DNA from 3 places in the Sedimenticola thiotaurini genome. Region 2 is predicted to be linked to each of the others. Evidence: predicted binding sites of a transcription regulator. Region 2 holds the regulator's gene; each other region holds the start of a gene.
The links. The regulator sigma-54, encoded in region 2, starts transcription at its own class of promoters, with help from an activator protein. The targets are predictions, from matches to a motif close to TGGCANGNTNCNTGCTT.

Region 1: rsxA (electron transport complex subunit RsxA) is a predicted target of sigma-54. The motif match lies at 2,476-2,492, and genes of this name have one in related genera.
Region 3: AAY24_RS00725 (hydrogenase small subunit) is a predicted target of sigma-54. The motif match lies at 3,098-3,114, and genes of this name have one in related genera.

Annotation. Positions count from the first base shown of each region.
Region 1 is NZ_CP011412.1:3,588,091-3,592,788, reverse strand. It holds gene nifA (nif-specific transcriptional activator NifA) at 1-562, opposite strand, end outside; gene nifL (nitrogen fixation negative regulator NifL) at 564-2,195, opposite strand; gene rsxA (electron transport complex subunit RsxA) at 2,528-3,106, shown strand; gene rsxB (electron transport complex subunit RsxB) at 3,119-3,649, shown strand; gene rsxC (electron transport complex subunit RsxC) at 3,655-4,698, shown strand, end outside.
Region 2 is NZ_CP011412.1:2,165,638-2,170,335, forward strand. It holds gene kdsC (3-deoxy-manno-octulosonate-8-phosphatase KdsC) at 1-357, shown strand, start outside; gene lptC (LPS export ABC transporter periplasmic protein LptC) at 389-958, shown strand; gene lptA (lipopolysaccharide transport periplasmic protein LptA) at 942-1,457, shown strand; gene lptB (LPS export ABC transporter ATP-binding protein) at 1,465-2,190, shown strand; gene AAY24_RS09870 (RNA polymerase factor sigma-54) at 2,300-3,802, shown strand; gene hpf (ribosome hibernation-promoting factor, HPF/YfiA family) at 3,827-4,162, shown strand; gene AAY24_RS09880 (PTS sugar transporter subunit IIA) at 4,182-4,658, shown strand.
Region 3 is NZ_CP011412.1:155,913-160,610, reverse strand. It holds gene hybB (Ni/Fe-hydrogenase cytochrome b subunit) at 1-861, opposite strand, end outside; gene hybA (hydrogenase 2 operon protein HybA) at 894-1,865, opposite strand; gene AAY24_RS00725 (hydrogenase small subunit) at 1,875-3,008, opposite strand; gene AAY24_RS00720 (acetyl-CoA hydrolase/transferase family protein) at 3,310-4,587, opposite strand; gene AAY24_RS00715 (hypothetical protein) at 4,693-4,698, shown strand, end outside.

The DNA.
Region 1 (4,698 bases), 1.4 Mb from region 2:
TCAGCGCCAACTGCTCATCTTCAACCGTTTTCGCCAGCCGGACACTCTGGCCGATCAGGTTGGCCACCATCTCCAGGAACTGCTGCTGCCGGTCCAGCGAACTGAACCCGCTCTGGGGCTGGGCCGTCAGTACCCCGGCGGTCTGATCACCGATGGGGATGGGCACGCCGATAAAGGGCAGGCCCAGGTCGTAGACACCCAGGCGATCAAGAAATCGGCACTCATCCGAAAGCCGTTCCACCACAATCGGCTCACCCCGTTCCATGATGGCGCCCACCACTCCCTCGCCCGGTTTGTAATGAATCTCGTTAACCGGCTCCGGGTTCTCGTGCAGGGCGGTCACCAGCAGATTGCCGCTGGCATCATCCAGCAGCGCGATCATGCCGTGGCGCAAGCCGTTGCTATCTTTCAGGGTGCGCAGCACCTCATGCAGGGTCTGGCGGAAATCCAGTGATCGACTGAGCACCTGGCTGACCAGGTAGAGACTCTCCAGCGTGGTTTCCAGAATCCTGCTGTCCGCTCCCTGGTTTGTCGCTCCGTCCGATTCATTGGCTACGTGCATCTTATCGTTCCTCCGCGACTTTGACGGGCAGTCTCACCAGCACCCGGCAACCGCCACGAAAACCGGCATCGATCTCCATATTTCCGCCGTGTCCCACGATCACTTCCTGGGCCATGGTCAATCCCATGCCGGCATGCTCGTCGGCCCGGGCCCAGCCACAGAAAAAAGGTTCAAACACCTTCAGCCGTTTGGCATCCGGGATGCCCGGTCCGTTGTCGGTCACCTCAACCACCAGCTCCTGTTCATCCTGCCAGCTCTTGAGGCGGATCTCCCGGTAGTCCTGCCCCGATTCATTGACCGCCTGAATGGCGTTGTCGATGAGATACTTGAACAGGCCGCGCAACGCGTTGGGTCGGCCGGTCACCCGGGACAATACGGCGGCGGGCCGCCAGTCCACCACCACCCCCGAGGCGAGCAGGCGGTCGGTTGAAAGCCGCATCACCTCATGCAGAATCTCGTTGATGTTGACCGTGGAGGTCTGCTCCCGGGCGCGATTGGGCAGGGCCGCCTGGAGGCTCTCCATCGCCTCGTCACCACTCTCCAGGGCCTGGTTCAGCACCTGGCAGACGTTACAACGATCCGAGCCGTTGCCGGGCATGGCCAGGGCCGCCCGGATAATATTGAACGGCACCTGCATCTTGAACATGGCCCCCGATATCGCCTCCCGCATGGTCTCCACCATCTGCTGTTCCGCCATGCTGGCGCGAATCATGTTGAGGCGTACCTCGTTGATGCGCTTGCGACTGGCGGTCACCTCGTTGGCGATCAGCAGCAGGCAGTAGCGGGTCTGCTGCTGCTCACGGAAGTAGTTCTGTGCCGCTTCATCCAGTTCATCGACCCGGACTGCGGAACAGGCAAACCAGCGCGGCGTGGCGCGACCCGCCAGATCGAGACGTACCTCCACATTGGTAAACCCCTTGCCGGTGCGACAGGCGTCCGCCAGATCGAACCCGATCTGCTGCTCCAGGGCAGCCAGAAACAGCTCGACCGGCTCCACTCCCCGACAGTCCCCCAGCAGCGCCTTGTAAGCGTGGTTGTCCATCAGTACCTTGCGGTCGGCGGTGATCATCGCCATCACCATGGGCGCCGCATCCAGGGCCGCTTCGGTCAGGCTGGTCTGGAATTTCAATTGCTGTCCAAGTTGGTGCACGGCGGTAATATCCCGGTGCATACCAAGGTAATAACCAATCTCTCCCTTGGCGGTCAGCACCGGTGAAATCACCAGTTCCGCCAGGTACTCCTCCTTGTTTTTCTTATGATTGACCAGGGTGCCCTGCCACACCTGCCGGGCCTGGATAGTCTCCCACAGCTCCTGGTAGATTCTGATCGGCGTGGAGCGGCTCGACAGCATCGATTCGTTATGCCCGATCACCTCATCCCGGTGATAGCCGGTCAGGGATTCAAAAGCCTGATTAACATAGAGTATTCTGGCCGCCGGGTCGGTGATGGAGATGGCCACCGGGGCCTGTTCGACGGTCTCAAGAAACAGCTTCGGGGGCAGAAACTGGCCCCGACCAAAGCTGTCGAACGCCTCGATAACCTCCGCCGGCGTACCCTCCGGCGGGGCAGCCAGAAACCGGCTGATGGCGTCGATCACATCGCCATTGGCGGCGCTGAACTTTTGCTGGATCATGGCTGAACTTCCCATTACCGTGAATCAAATACCTATAGGCATCGCAAAAAACGTACCAGCGATCCATGGGCGTTCCCGGGCGGTTCCGCGGGTTCCATTGTCAGCAATCCCACAAACGCCAATGGCCGGCCTGTAACAAACCCGACAACCCAACCGTCTGCCGGTCGGTGCGCCGGCGTCCAACCATACCGCCCAATCCGCCGATTTACTCCGTCAAATCAGTACCGTACCTGCACCCGGCCGCCACCATCCTCTGGTGGTCAGCGGGCGCTTTTTCGGCTGGCATGCTCTTTGCGATGGCTACTGTGTCTTATTCACGAGTTGCACAGCCGATGGAATATTTTCTGATCATCCTCTCCAGCGCCCTGGTCAATAACGTGGTTCTGGTTAAATTTCTCGGTCTCTGTCCGCTGATGGGGGTCTCGAATAAACTCGACTCCGCCCTGGGCATGGGCCTGGCCACCACCTTTGTGCTGACCCTGGCCGCCTTTGCCGGGTGGCTGCTGGAGCACTTCGTCCTCACCCCGCTGGATATCGGTTTCCTGCGCATTCTTACCTTTATCCTGGTCATCGCCGTGGTGGTGCAGTTCACCGAACTGGCGATCCGCAAGACCTCGCCGGCGCTCTACCAGGTATTGGGGATCTTCCTGCCCCTGATCACCACCAACTGCGCCGTGCTTGGCGTGGCCCTGCTCAACTCCCAGCAGGAGAACAGCCTGCTGGAGAGCCTGCTGTTCGGCTTCGGCTCCGCGCTCGGTTTCACCCTGGTGCTGTTGATGTTCACCGGACTGCGGGAGCGGCTGGCCCTTGCCAGCGTACCGGCCGCCTACAGCGGCGCGCCGATCGCCTACGTCACCGCCGGACTGCTGTCGCTCGCGTTCATGGGTTTTGCCGGACTGACCTCGGCCTAGGAGGGATACGCAATGCTGACAGCAATCTTCATCATTACAGTCATGGGCCTGGCCATGGGGGCGATACTGGGCGTTGCCGCCACCTACCTGGCGGTGGAGGGGAATCCGCTGCAAGCGGAGATCGAAGGCCTGTTGCCCGGCTCCCAGTGCGGCCAGTGCGGCTACCCCGGCTGCTCACCGGCGGCGGCCGCCATCGCCGCCGGTGAAGCGTCCGCGACCATCTGCCCGCCGGGCGGTCGCGCCCTGGCCGAACAGCTGGCGGAGAAACTGGGGATCAGTATTGACCTCTCCGACATGGAGGAGCAGGAGCCCCGGGTCGCCTTTGTACATGAGAACCTCTGTATCGGTTGCACCAAGTGCTTCAAGCGCTGCCCCACCGACGCCATTCTGGGTGGCCCCAAACAGATCCATGCAGTGTTCATGGACGCCTGCACCGGCTGTGAGAAGTGCTTCGACGTCTGCCCCACCGAGTGCATCGAGATGCGCCCGATCGAGGCCACCCTGCAGACCTGGTACTGGCCCGACCCGGCCAAGGCGGCCTGATCGTTATGGCTGCCGCAGATAGATTCAAACTGTTCCGCATCCGGGGTGGTGTACATCCCCAGGACCGGAAGCAGCTCAGCGCCGAACAGGCGATCGAACCGCTGCCCCTGCCACCGCTGCTGCATATTCCGTTGCAGCAACATATCGGCGCACCGGCGGAGCCGCTGGTCCGGCGAGGCGACCTGGTGAAAAAGGGCGCCCTGCTGGCCGCCAGCCAGGGGGCCATCTCCGCGCCGGTGCATGCACCCACTTCGGGTCGCATCATGGGTGTGGGCGGCTACCCGGCCCACCACGCTTCCGGGCTGTCGGTGCGCACCATCACCCTGAAACCGGACGGCCAGGATGAGTGGATCGACACCCTGGACCCCGTTGTGGAGCCGTTCAACCTGCCCCCGGATGAGATCGCCCGACGGGTGGCCGAGGCCGGTATTGTCGGCATGGGTGGCGCTACCTTCCCCTCCGCGGTCAAGCTCAACCTGCGCAACCGCTACCGCCTGCACACCCTGGTGATCAACGGCGCCGAGTGTGAACCCTACCTCACCTGCGATGACCGGTTGATGCGTGAACAGCCGGAACAGGTGTTGGACGGCGTACTGCTGATGGCGCGCGCTCTGGGGGTGGAGCGGATCCTGCTGGCGATTGAGAACAACAAACCGGCGGCCCAGGCGGCAATGGGCGAGGCCGCCCAGGCCCATGCCTGGGTCACCGTGGTCGGACTGCCAACCCGCTATCCCATGGGTTCCGAAAAACACCTGGTACAGACCCTGACCGGCCAGGAGACACCGGCCCGGGGCCTCACTGCCGACATCGGCGTGGTGGTGCACAACGTGGCCACGGCCCTGGCGGTCCATGAGGCGTTGCGCCATGGCCGGCCGCTGATCTCCCGGGTGATGACCGTCTCCGGCGGGGCGATCCGCACCCCGCGCAACCTGCGGGTACCCCTGGGCACCCCGTTGTCCTACCTGGTCGATTACTGCGGCGGCTTCGTCCGGGAACCCAGTCGCCTGGTGAGCGGCGGCCCGATGATGGGCCAACCGCTGCCCAGCACC
Region 2 (4,698 bases):
ATCGGCATTATCACCGGTCGCACCTCCAACGTGGTGGCGCTGCGGATGGAGAGTCTGGGTATCCGGCACGTCTACCAGGGACAAGAGGATAAAGTACCGGCATTTCGGGAACTGCGCGACAAACTGGGACTGACGAATGAACAGATCGCCTACGTGGGTGATGACGTGGTGGATCTGCCGGTAATGCGCCAGGTCGGTCTGGCCATGACAGTGCGGGACGCCCATCCCCTGGTCAGGCAGTATGCACACTGGCAGGCCCAGGCAGGAGCCGGTCGCGGTGCCGTGCGGGAAATCTGCGAACTGTTGATGGAGGCGCAAGGGACCCTGGAACAGGCTTTTGGGAAGTATCTCGACTGACCCTTCAAAGTATCCGGGCAGGACATCAACCATGACTGAACAGAAAAACCTGATAATCGGCGGCATGCTGTTGTTGCTCGTGGTGGTCACCCTCTGGATAGCCCGCCAAAGCATGCAGGAGGAGGCGGAACGCACAACTCCACAACACCGGGTAGACTATTATCTGGAAGGGGTCGACTCCACCCTGATGGATCTGAGCGGGAGACCCAGTAAGCGACTGGTGGCCAATCGCATGACCCATTTCATGGATGACGACAGCACTGAACTGGAGTCACCGCGGATGACCCTGTACGACCTGGACCGTCCGCCCTGGCATGTCCGCTCGGAGACCGGTTGGCTCTCGGGTGATGGGGAGGTGCTTCTTTTGCAAGGTGAGGTTAAAATCGACCGCTTTGCGGCGCCCGGGGTCCGGCCCATGCACATAACCACCCGGGATCTGCGGGTACAGCCAAGAGACAACTATGTGGAAACCGATGCTGAAGTGCATGCGCGCAGTAACCAGGACCGTATCGATGCCAAGGGCATGCAGATCTGGCTCCAGCAGCCGATCCGCATCAAACTGCTAGCCAATGTACGAGGACATTATGAAGTCGAACCCTAAGCACCAACACAGGGCCCGCTGGTTCGCCATTACCCTGTTACTGCTGCTGTTTCCAGGGATAGCCCCCGCCCTGCAGTCGGACAAGGACCAGCCGATCTACATCGAGGCCGATGCGGTGGATATCGACGATCGGAACGGCACCAGCATCTATAAAGGGAATGTGGTACTGACCCAGGGCAGCATCGTGATGACGGCGGACCAGGTGACCGTGACCCAGCACCAGGAGCAGACCGACCAGATCGAAGCGATCGGCAGTCCGGTTACATTCCAGCAGGATACCGACAATGGCAAGGGCACCATCAAGGGCCGTGCCAAAAAGGCCGAGTACTCGGCCAACGGCGAGACCCTCAATATGATCGGTGACGCAATCCTGATCCAGGGCAAGGACACCTTCAAGAGTGACCGGATCGTCTACGACCGCGCCCGGGCCATTGTAAAGGCCGGTGCCAGCGCCAAGGGCAAGGAACGGGTCCGGGTCACTATCGGTGGCAAAAAGTAACCCGCCCATGAGTGTGCTCGTAGCTGACAAGCTGGTAAAACACTATCGCCGTCGCGCGGTGGTCAACGGGGTCTCCCTGAAGGTAGCCGCTGGCGAGGTGGTTGGGCTGCTCGGACCCAACGGTGCCGGCAAGACCACCTGTTTCTACATGATCGCCGGGCTGGTGCCGTCGGAAAAGGGCGCCATCAGCATTGATGGTCACGACATCACCGGCCTGCCGATGCATGCCCGGGCCCGGCTCGGCCTCGGCTATCTGGCCCAGGAGCCATCGATTTTCCGTAAGTTATCGGTATTCAACAATATTTTTGCCATCCTGGAGACTCGCAAGGACCTACGGCGTCCGGAACAGATCGAGGCCTGCGAGGCGCTGCTGGTGGACTTTAACCTGACCCATCTGCGGAACAATCTGGCGATGAGCCTGTCCGGGGGCGAACGTCGCCGGCTGGAGATCGCCCGCTCACTGGCGATGGAACCCCGCTTCATCCTGCTGGATGAACCCTTCGCCGGCATCGATCCGATCTCGGTCAAGGATATCCAGAATATTATCCGCTCCCTCTCCTCCCGGGGTATCGGCGTGCTGATTACCGATCACAATGTGCGGGAGACCCTCGGAATCTGCGGACGGGCCTATATTATCAGCGAGGGACAGGTCCTGGCTGAGGGTGAGCCGGAACAGATTCTGGCCAACCAGGAGGTACGCTCGGTCTACCTGGGAACAGAGTTCAGTCTGTAGCTTGACCGATGACAATTAACACTTTTTCCCCTTGTGCGCCTGTGCAGTTTTTACGCTAGAATGAAACTGTGAAAACTATACAAATTACGTACCAGATTCAGATATTCGCATGAAGCAGACGCTCCAGCTTCGCCTTGGCCAACATCTAACCATGACGCCGCAATTGCAGCAGGCTATCCGCTTGCTGCAACTTTCGACGCTGGATCTCAAACAGGAGATCCAGGAGGCCCTCGACTCCAACCTGATGCTGGAGACCGAGGAGGATAACAGTGCCCGCGAAGAGGCCCGCCAACAGGAGCAGCAGAGCGTAATCGATGGACTGAACGGCGAAAACCTGAAAGCTGACAAGGCCAACAGCAACGATCTCAATAACGAGAAAGAGATCAATGGCGAGGCCAGTTCCATGCCGGAAGAGCTGCCTGTGGACAGCGGCTGGGACGATGTCTACGACAGCACCCTGCCGCCCTCCTCCGGGATGGCCTCACGGGACTCCGGAGACAGTGACTACCTGGCCCAGCGCCGTAGCGCCCGAACCCTCTATGACTACCTCACCTGGCAGCTGAACCTGACCCCGTTCAGCGATCTCGACCGTCAGATAGCGGTTGCCATCATCGACGGTATTGATGAAGACGGCTACCTGCGGATGGAGCTGAATGAGATTCTCGACGACATGGAGGCCGACGAGATCGAACTGGATGAGATCGAAGCGGTGCTGCACCGGATCCAGCAGTTTGATCCACCCGGTGTGGGTGCCCGGGATCTGCGCGAATGCCTGCTGATTCAGCTGCGCCAGTACACCGAACCCCATCCGGCCATGGAACTTACCCTGCGGCTGGTGGATGACCATTTTGACCTGTTGGCCCAGCAGGACCACAACCAGATCAAACGCAAGCTGAAGATCGACGACGACACCCTGAAATCGATCAACCAACTGATCCGCTCACTGATTCCGCGGCCCGGCAGCCTGGTGGCTGAAACTGAGGCCCAATATGTCATCCCCGATGTGTTCGTGACCCGTCGGGATGGCACCTGGCACGTGGATCTGAATGCCGAGGCCGCGCCCAAACTGCGGGTCAACCCGGACTACGCCCGGCTGATCCGGCGCGCCGACAACAGTGAAGACAACACCTGCCTGAAAAACCACCTGCAGGAGGCGCGCTGGTTTATCAAAAGCCTGATGAGCCGCAACGAGACCCTGTTGCGGGTGGCCACCAAAATCGTCGAGCTGCAGCGCGGCTTCTTCGAGCACGGTGAAGAGGCGATGAAACCGCTGGTGCTGCGGGACATTGCCGAGGCCCTGGACCTGCATGAATCGACCATCTCCAGGGTAACGACCCAAAAGTACATGCATACCCCGCGGGGTACGCTGGAGTTCAAGTATTTCTTCTCCAGCCATGTCAGTACCGCCGGAGGGGGAGAGTGTTCCGCCACGGCGATACGCGCACTGATCAAAAAACTGATCGCTGCCGAAAAACCCAACAAACCGCTAAGCGACAACAAACTGGCCAGTATACTTGCCGATCAGGGCATTCAGGTCGCGCGGCGAACAGTAGCGAAATATCGCGAGTCCATGGCGATTCCGCCATCCAACGAGCGCAAGCGCCTCGTCTAGAGGCCCGTAACCAAGGAGCAAACCATGCAAATCAGCATCACCGGTCATCATGTGGACATCACCGAAGCCATGCGCAACTACGTGGATACAAAATTGGAGCGCCTGGAACGGCACTTTGATCATGTTGCCAAAATCCACGTCATCCTGAGTGTTGAGAAACTGCGTCAGAAAGCGGAAGCAACACTGCATGTGAATGGTGCCGATGTCTTCGCCGAGTGTGAAGAGGAGGATATGTATGCAGCCATTGATGGCCTGGTGGACAAGATCGACCGCCAGGTCAAAAAACTCAAGGAGAAAAGCACTAATCACCGCAATGGTGCAGGTATGAAGGGCATTGACCCTGCCAACGCCGAAATCTAACCCAAAAGGCACCACAATCATGTTTCCCGCAAATTTCATTAGCGTCGAACGCATCAGTGTCGCCAACCCGGCGGCCAGTAAAAAGCGCGTACTCGAAGAGGTAGCCGGACTGCTGGCCTCTGCTTCAGATGAGCTTACCCAGGGCAATGTATTCGACAAACTACTTGAGCGGGAACGATTGGGCAGCACCGGGCTGGGGCATGGCATCGCCTTGCCCCACGCCCGCGTTGCCGGCGTCACGGAAGCCCGCGGTGCCTTTGTCCAGTTGCAGTCAGGGGCGGATTTCGACGCCCTGGACCAACAACCGGTCGACCTGGTATTCGGACTGCTGGTACCGGAAGAGGCCACCGAAGAGCACCTGCAACTGCTGGCCAAACTGGCCACCCTGTTCAGTGATGAAGCGTTCTGTCAGCGGCTCAGAAAGGCCCGGGACAGCGCCAGCCTGCTACAGGAGTTCATTCTGCAGGAACCCATGCCTATCAGCGCCAGCGGCTGACCCGGAGGGCCGACGACGCAGTTCGCTTCAAGGCCCATAC
Region 3 (4,698 bases), 1.9 Mb from region 2:
CAGCAGGAACATGTTGCCGGCCAGATCACCGGCAAAGACAAAACCCAGTTTGTCACGCAACACCAGTTCGGTCAGACGCACTATCAGGAAAACTGAGATAAGCCAGATAATCGCTTTGCTCAGACGGGCCAGCAGTGGGGTCTCGGGCCGCCGATTGAATCCAACCGCAGAGAACGACGCTTCAAAAATGACAATGGAGAAACCCATGGTAAGGGCAGACAACAGTGCCATCAGTGGCAGCCACTGTAGCGACTGCCAGAGCGGATGCACCTTGGCGCCCATGATGATCAGCAGAGAACCCAGGGAGGACTGGTGCATAGTTGGCAGCAACACACCCAGGGCGATGAAAAAGAACAGAACCTTGTTCAACCAGCGCAACGCCTTTTTGGCTCCGATGGTCTCCAGCACGGTGGGGGCAAACTCGATAAACAGCACGAAGATGTAGGTGATCACACAGAGCCCCACCTCCAGCATGACCGAGTTGAAGTTCCAGTTGGACGGCATGGCGATGTTATAGAACTGCCAGTAGCGTCCCATATCGAAAAAGGCACCAAAACCGCCCAGGGCATAACCAAACAGACTGGCCAGGATGGCCGGTCGGATCAGCGGATGGTATTTCCCTTTGTTCAGCACGTAGATAACAAAGGCCAGGGCGTAACCGCCACAGGCCAGGGCCGTGCCCACCACCACGTCGTAGACGACCCAGATACCCCAGGGATAACCTGAATTGATATTGGCTACCGCTCCCATTCCGTCAATGAATCGTACACCGAGGAAATAGAGCCCGATGGCAGCCAGCACACCCAGGAACATGAATGGCAGGGTAAAAATCTTACCTTCCACCGGTTGATGTTCACTCATGGTTCACCTCTATTGGTTTGAGTCCGGGATGCTTACTCATCATCCTGGTCCGATTGACTGGTGTTACGCTTGACCACGTAGGCCAACCCCGCCAGGGCGATCGCCGGCGCGATCATGCCCTTGTAAAGCGTGTGCTGAACCCCTTCTGCAATGGAAGCATAGGAGCGCTCAGGCAGTTCCGGCATACCGAGCTTTTTCAGTGGTACGCCAGCGATATGCATCACTTGAGTACCACCCACTTCGTGCTCGCCATAAATGTGCTGCTGGTATTCCGGCGCGGCTTTCTCATGGGTATGCACCTGATCGGTGACACGACCCCGGGGATAGGTGAGCGTCTCGCCCGGTTTGGCAGCAAGTCGCCGTTTCGCTTCGGCCAGCAGATCCTTGCGGGTGCCGAACAGGGTCGCACCGGTGGGACAGACATCGACACAACCGGGCAACAGTCCCTGGGAGATCCGATCAACGCCCGCCTGGTTACAGAAGAAACATTTCTGGATCTGCCCCCTGGGGTCGTGAAATTCATACTGGGGAATGTTGAAGGGACAGGCCACCATGCAGTTGCGGCAACCGATACAGGTATCCGGGTTGTACTGCACAATACCGGTCACCGGGTGCTTGGTCATGGCGGAAACCGGACAACTGGAGACGCAACCGGGATCGACACAGTGCATGCAACTCTTCTTGGCAAACGAAAAGCCGTCGATCTCTCGATCCTTCACTTCCGAGGTGCCGTTCTTATACACCTTGATCACGTTGTAGGTGGCACCGGTGACGCCGCGGGAGGCGTCGTACTGCACCTCTTCGCCCTGGGTCACCGGCGGCAGATCATTAATCTCCTTGCAGGCCCGCACACAGGCCTTGCAGCCGACACAGAGGGTCGCGTCATAGAGTATGCCAACGGCATTCTCCAGCGGTTCTTTATTCGGTCGGGCCTCGACACTGCCAGCACCGCAGAGCGCTGCGGCACCACCCGCAGCAGCTTTGATAAAATCTCTACGTTTCATCACGCCCCCCTAGGACTGGCTGTCGTCGCCATCGGCCTGCTCGCTGCTGCCCAGTTTCCTGGCTGCCATAGCAGTTGCCCCGACCACGGCACCGATCACGCCACCCACCAGGGCGGCAGCAGCCGGAGTGGCATTTCTGGCACCCGGGCGATCATTGACATAGGGGAAGGCATTCGGCGGCGTATGGGTCTTCACATCAGCCAACTGGTGGATCCCCTTGGTAAAGCCCACACCCTGCTCGGTACAACCGAAGCAGGGGTGACCCACACCCACTGGCCAGGCACCGCCACCCACATCGCCGAACTCCACAGCCGGGCAGTTGGCATAGGTCTCGGGGCCTTTGCACCCGAGCTTGTACAGGCAGTACCCCTTGCGGTGTCCCTCATCACCAAACTCCAGTGCAAAACGACCGGCGTCGAAATGTGGGCGCCGCTCGCAGTTCTCGTGAATCAGCCGACCATAGGCGAACTTGGGCCGATTCAGATGGTCCAGCGCCGGCAGCTTGCCGAAAGTAACGAAGTGCAGCACGGTGGAGAGGAAGTTATAGGGGTTGGGCGGACAACCGGGGATAGTCACCACGGTCTTGTCTGTAAGTATATCCGGTGCCCCCTTGGCCTCGGTGGGATTGATGCCGCTGGAGGGGATACCACCCCAGGACGCACAGGAGCCGATAGCGACAATGGCGGCCGCGCCATCAGCAGCCTCCTTCACATGATCCAGCATGGTCTTGCCACCGATCTTGCAGTAGATGCCACCATCTTTCACCGGCGTGGCACCCTCAATCACCAGCAGATACTTGCCCTTGTTGGCCTCCATCGAAGCCTGCTTGGCTGCCTCCACCTGGTGCCCGGCGGCGGCCGCCAGGGTCTCATGGTAATCCAGTGAGATCAGATCCAGGATCAGGCTCTCCAGGGTGGGATGCTCAGAGCGCAGCAGGGACTCGGTACAGCCCGTACACTCCTGACCATGTAGCCAGATTACCGGCGGTCGTGCCTGGGGGGTGGCCACCGCCTCGGCCATCGCCATGGCATCACTGGTTGTCAGCCCCATGGTCGCCGCCACACCGGTACAGAACTTCATAAAGTCCCGACGTGACACACCCAGTCTCTTTTCGAGTAGCTCAAATTTGCGCTCTTCGTTCATTAACCCCTGCCTCAGTTATCAGTGCTGGAAGGTGACTAACTCTGTAGCCGGTACTCCCGCCAGCTTCAGGTTTCTTATTTCAGGAGGCAGTACAATTTCCATGCCATGAAAGTGGTATGGAAAAGTTTCAATCGGGCACTCAACTGCTTAGCGCATTGTCTGACATATATCAGATGGAAAAATTGGAAGGTTCTATTTCACTTTTATTAACTTATCGTTAAGTTTCTTTTCATGTCGATCTCCTTTCTCTAAAGTCCTACTATTCCCTAACCAGGGACTGGAAACAGACATTGCACTCCTGTCAACCCCGTGCCGCCCGCAGCCCATGCCACTCCCGAGCAAGCATTTCCCGGTCATCCGGGTGAGCAATGGCGATCAGCGCTTCGGCCCGCTCATTCAGGGTACGTCCATAGAGATTCGCCACACCGTGCTCCGTAACTACGTAGTGGACATGGGAGCGGGTGGTGACGATACCGCCACCCGGCTTGATGGTGGAGACGATACGGGACAGCCCAGTTTTAGTTCGACTGGGCAGAGCGATTATCGGTTTACCTCCGGGCGACAGGGACGCGCCCCGGATGAAATCCATCTGCCCGCCCACCCCGGAGATGATGCGATGGCCGATGGAGTCCGCACACACCTGACCGGTCAGATCCACTTCAATTGCCGAATTGATGGCTGTGACGCGGGGATTTTTGGCAATCTCATGGGGCGCGTTAACCCAGTCGATGCGGGCCTGGATGACGGACGGATTGTCATCAATAAATTCATAGACCCGCTTTGAACCCATGACAAAACCTGACACCGTCTTGCCCCGATGGCTCTTCTTGCGCGAATTATCCACCGCGCCATTCTCGATCAGATCCAGCAGACCATCCGACCACATCTCGGTATGTATCCCCAGATGGCGATGCCCGTGCAGGGCGGCCAGCACCGCGTCGGGTATGGCGCCAATACCCATCTGCAGAGTCGCGCCATCTTCGATCAGCGTGGCCGCATGACGCCCGATGGCCTGTTCCACGTCACCCAGCACCGCCCGGGGCACCGCCGGGATGGGGTCATCCACCTCAATGGCATGATCGATCTGGGAGATATGCACAAAGCCATCCCCGTGTACCCGGGGCATTTGGGGATTGATCTGGGCAATCACAGTACGGGCCGCGTATACCGCCTCCAGCGCCACATCGACGCTGCAGCCCAGGGTACAGAATCCGTGGGCATCCGGTGGCGAGAGATGCACCAGCGCCACATCGATAGGACGTTGACCGGAACGAAACAGCGCCGGAATTTCCGACAACAGACACGGTAGATAGTCAACCCGATCGCCATCGTAGAAAGCCCGCATGTTACCGCCGACGAACAGGTTGGCGACACGAAAACTGTCCGCATAATCGGCCCGGGCGTAAGCCGGATCGCCAAAAGTATGCAGATGCATGATCTCCACATTCCGGAGCCGTTCGGCATGGGAAACCAGCCCTTCGATCAACCGTGTCGGCGTCGCAGCTGCCCCGTGCACGAACACCCGCTGTCCCGATTCCACTGCGGCAAGTGCCTGATGTGCATTTTTATGCTGTTTCATCTCAATTACCTGATTCCCTGCATCGATTTTTAAGCGTAAAATTTACCCTTACGGCCTGTGGAGAAAACGATTCTACTTCCGGTTGGCGGCCGATTAGGTTGAACAATGTCA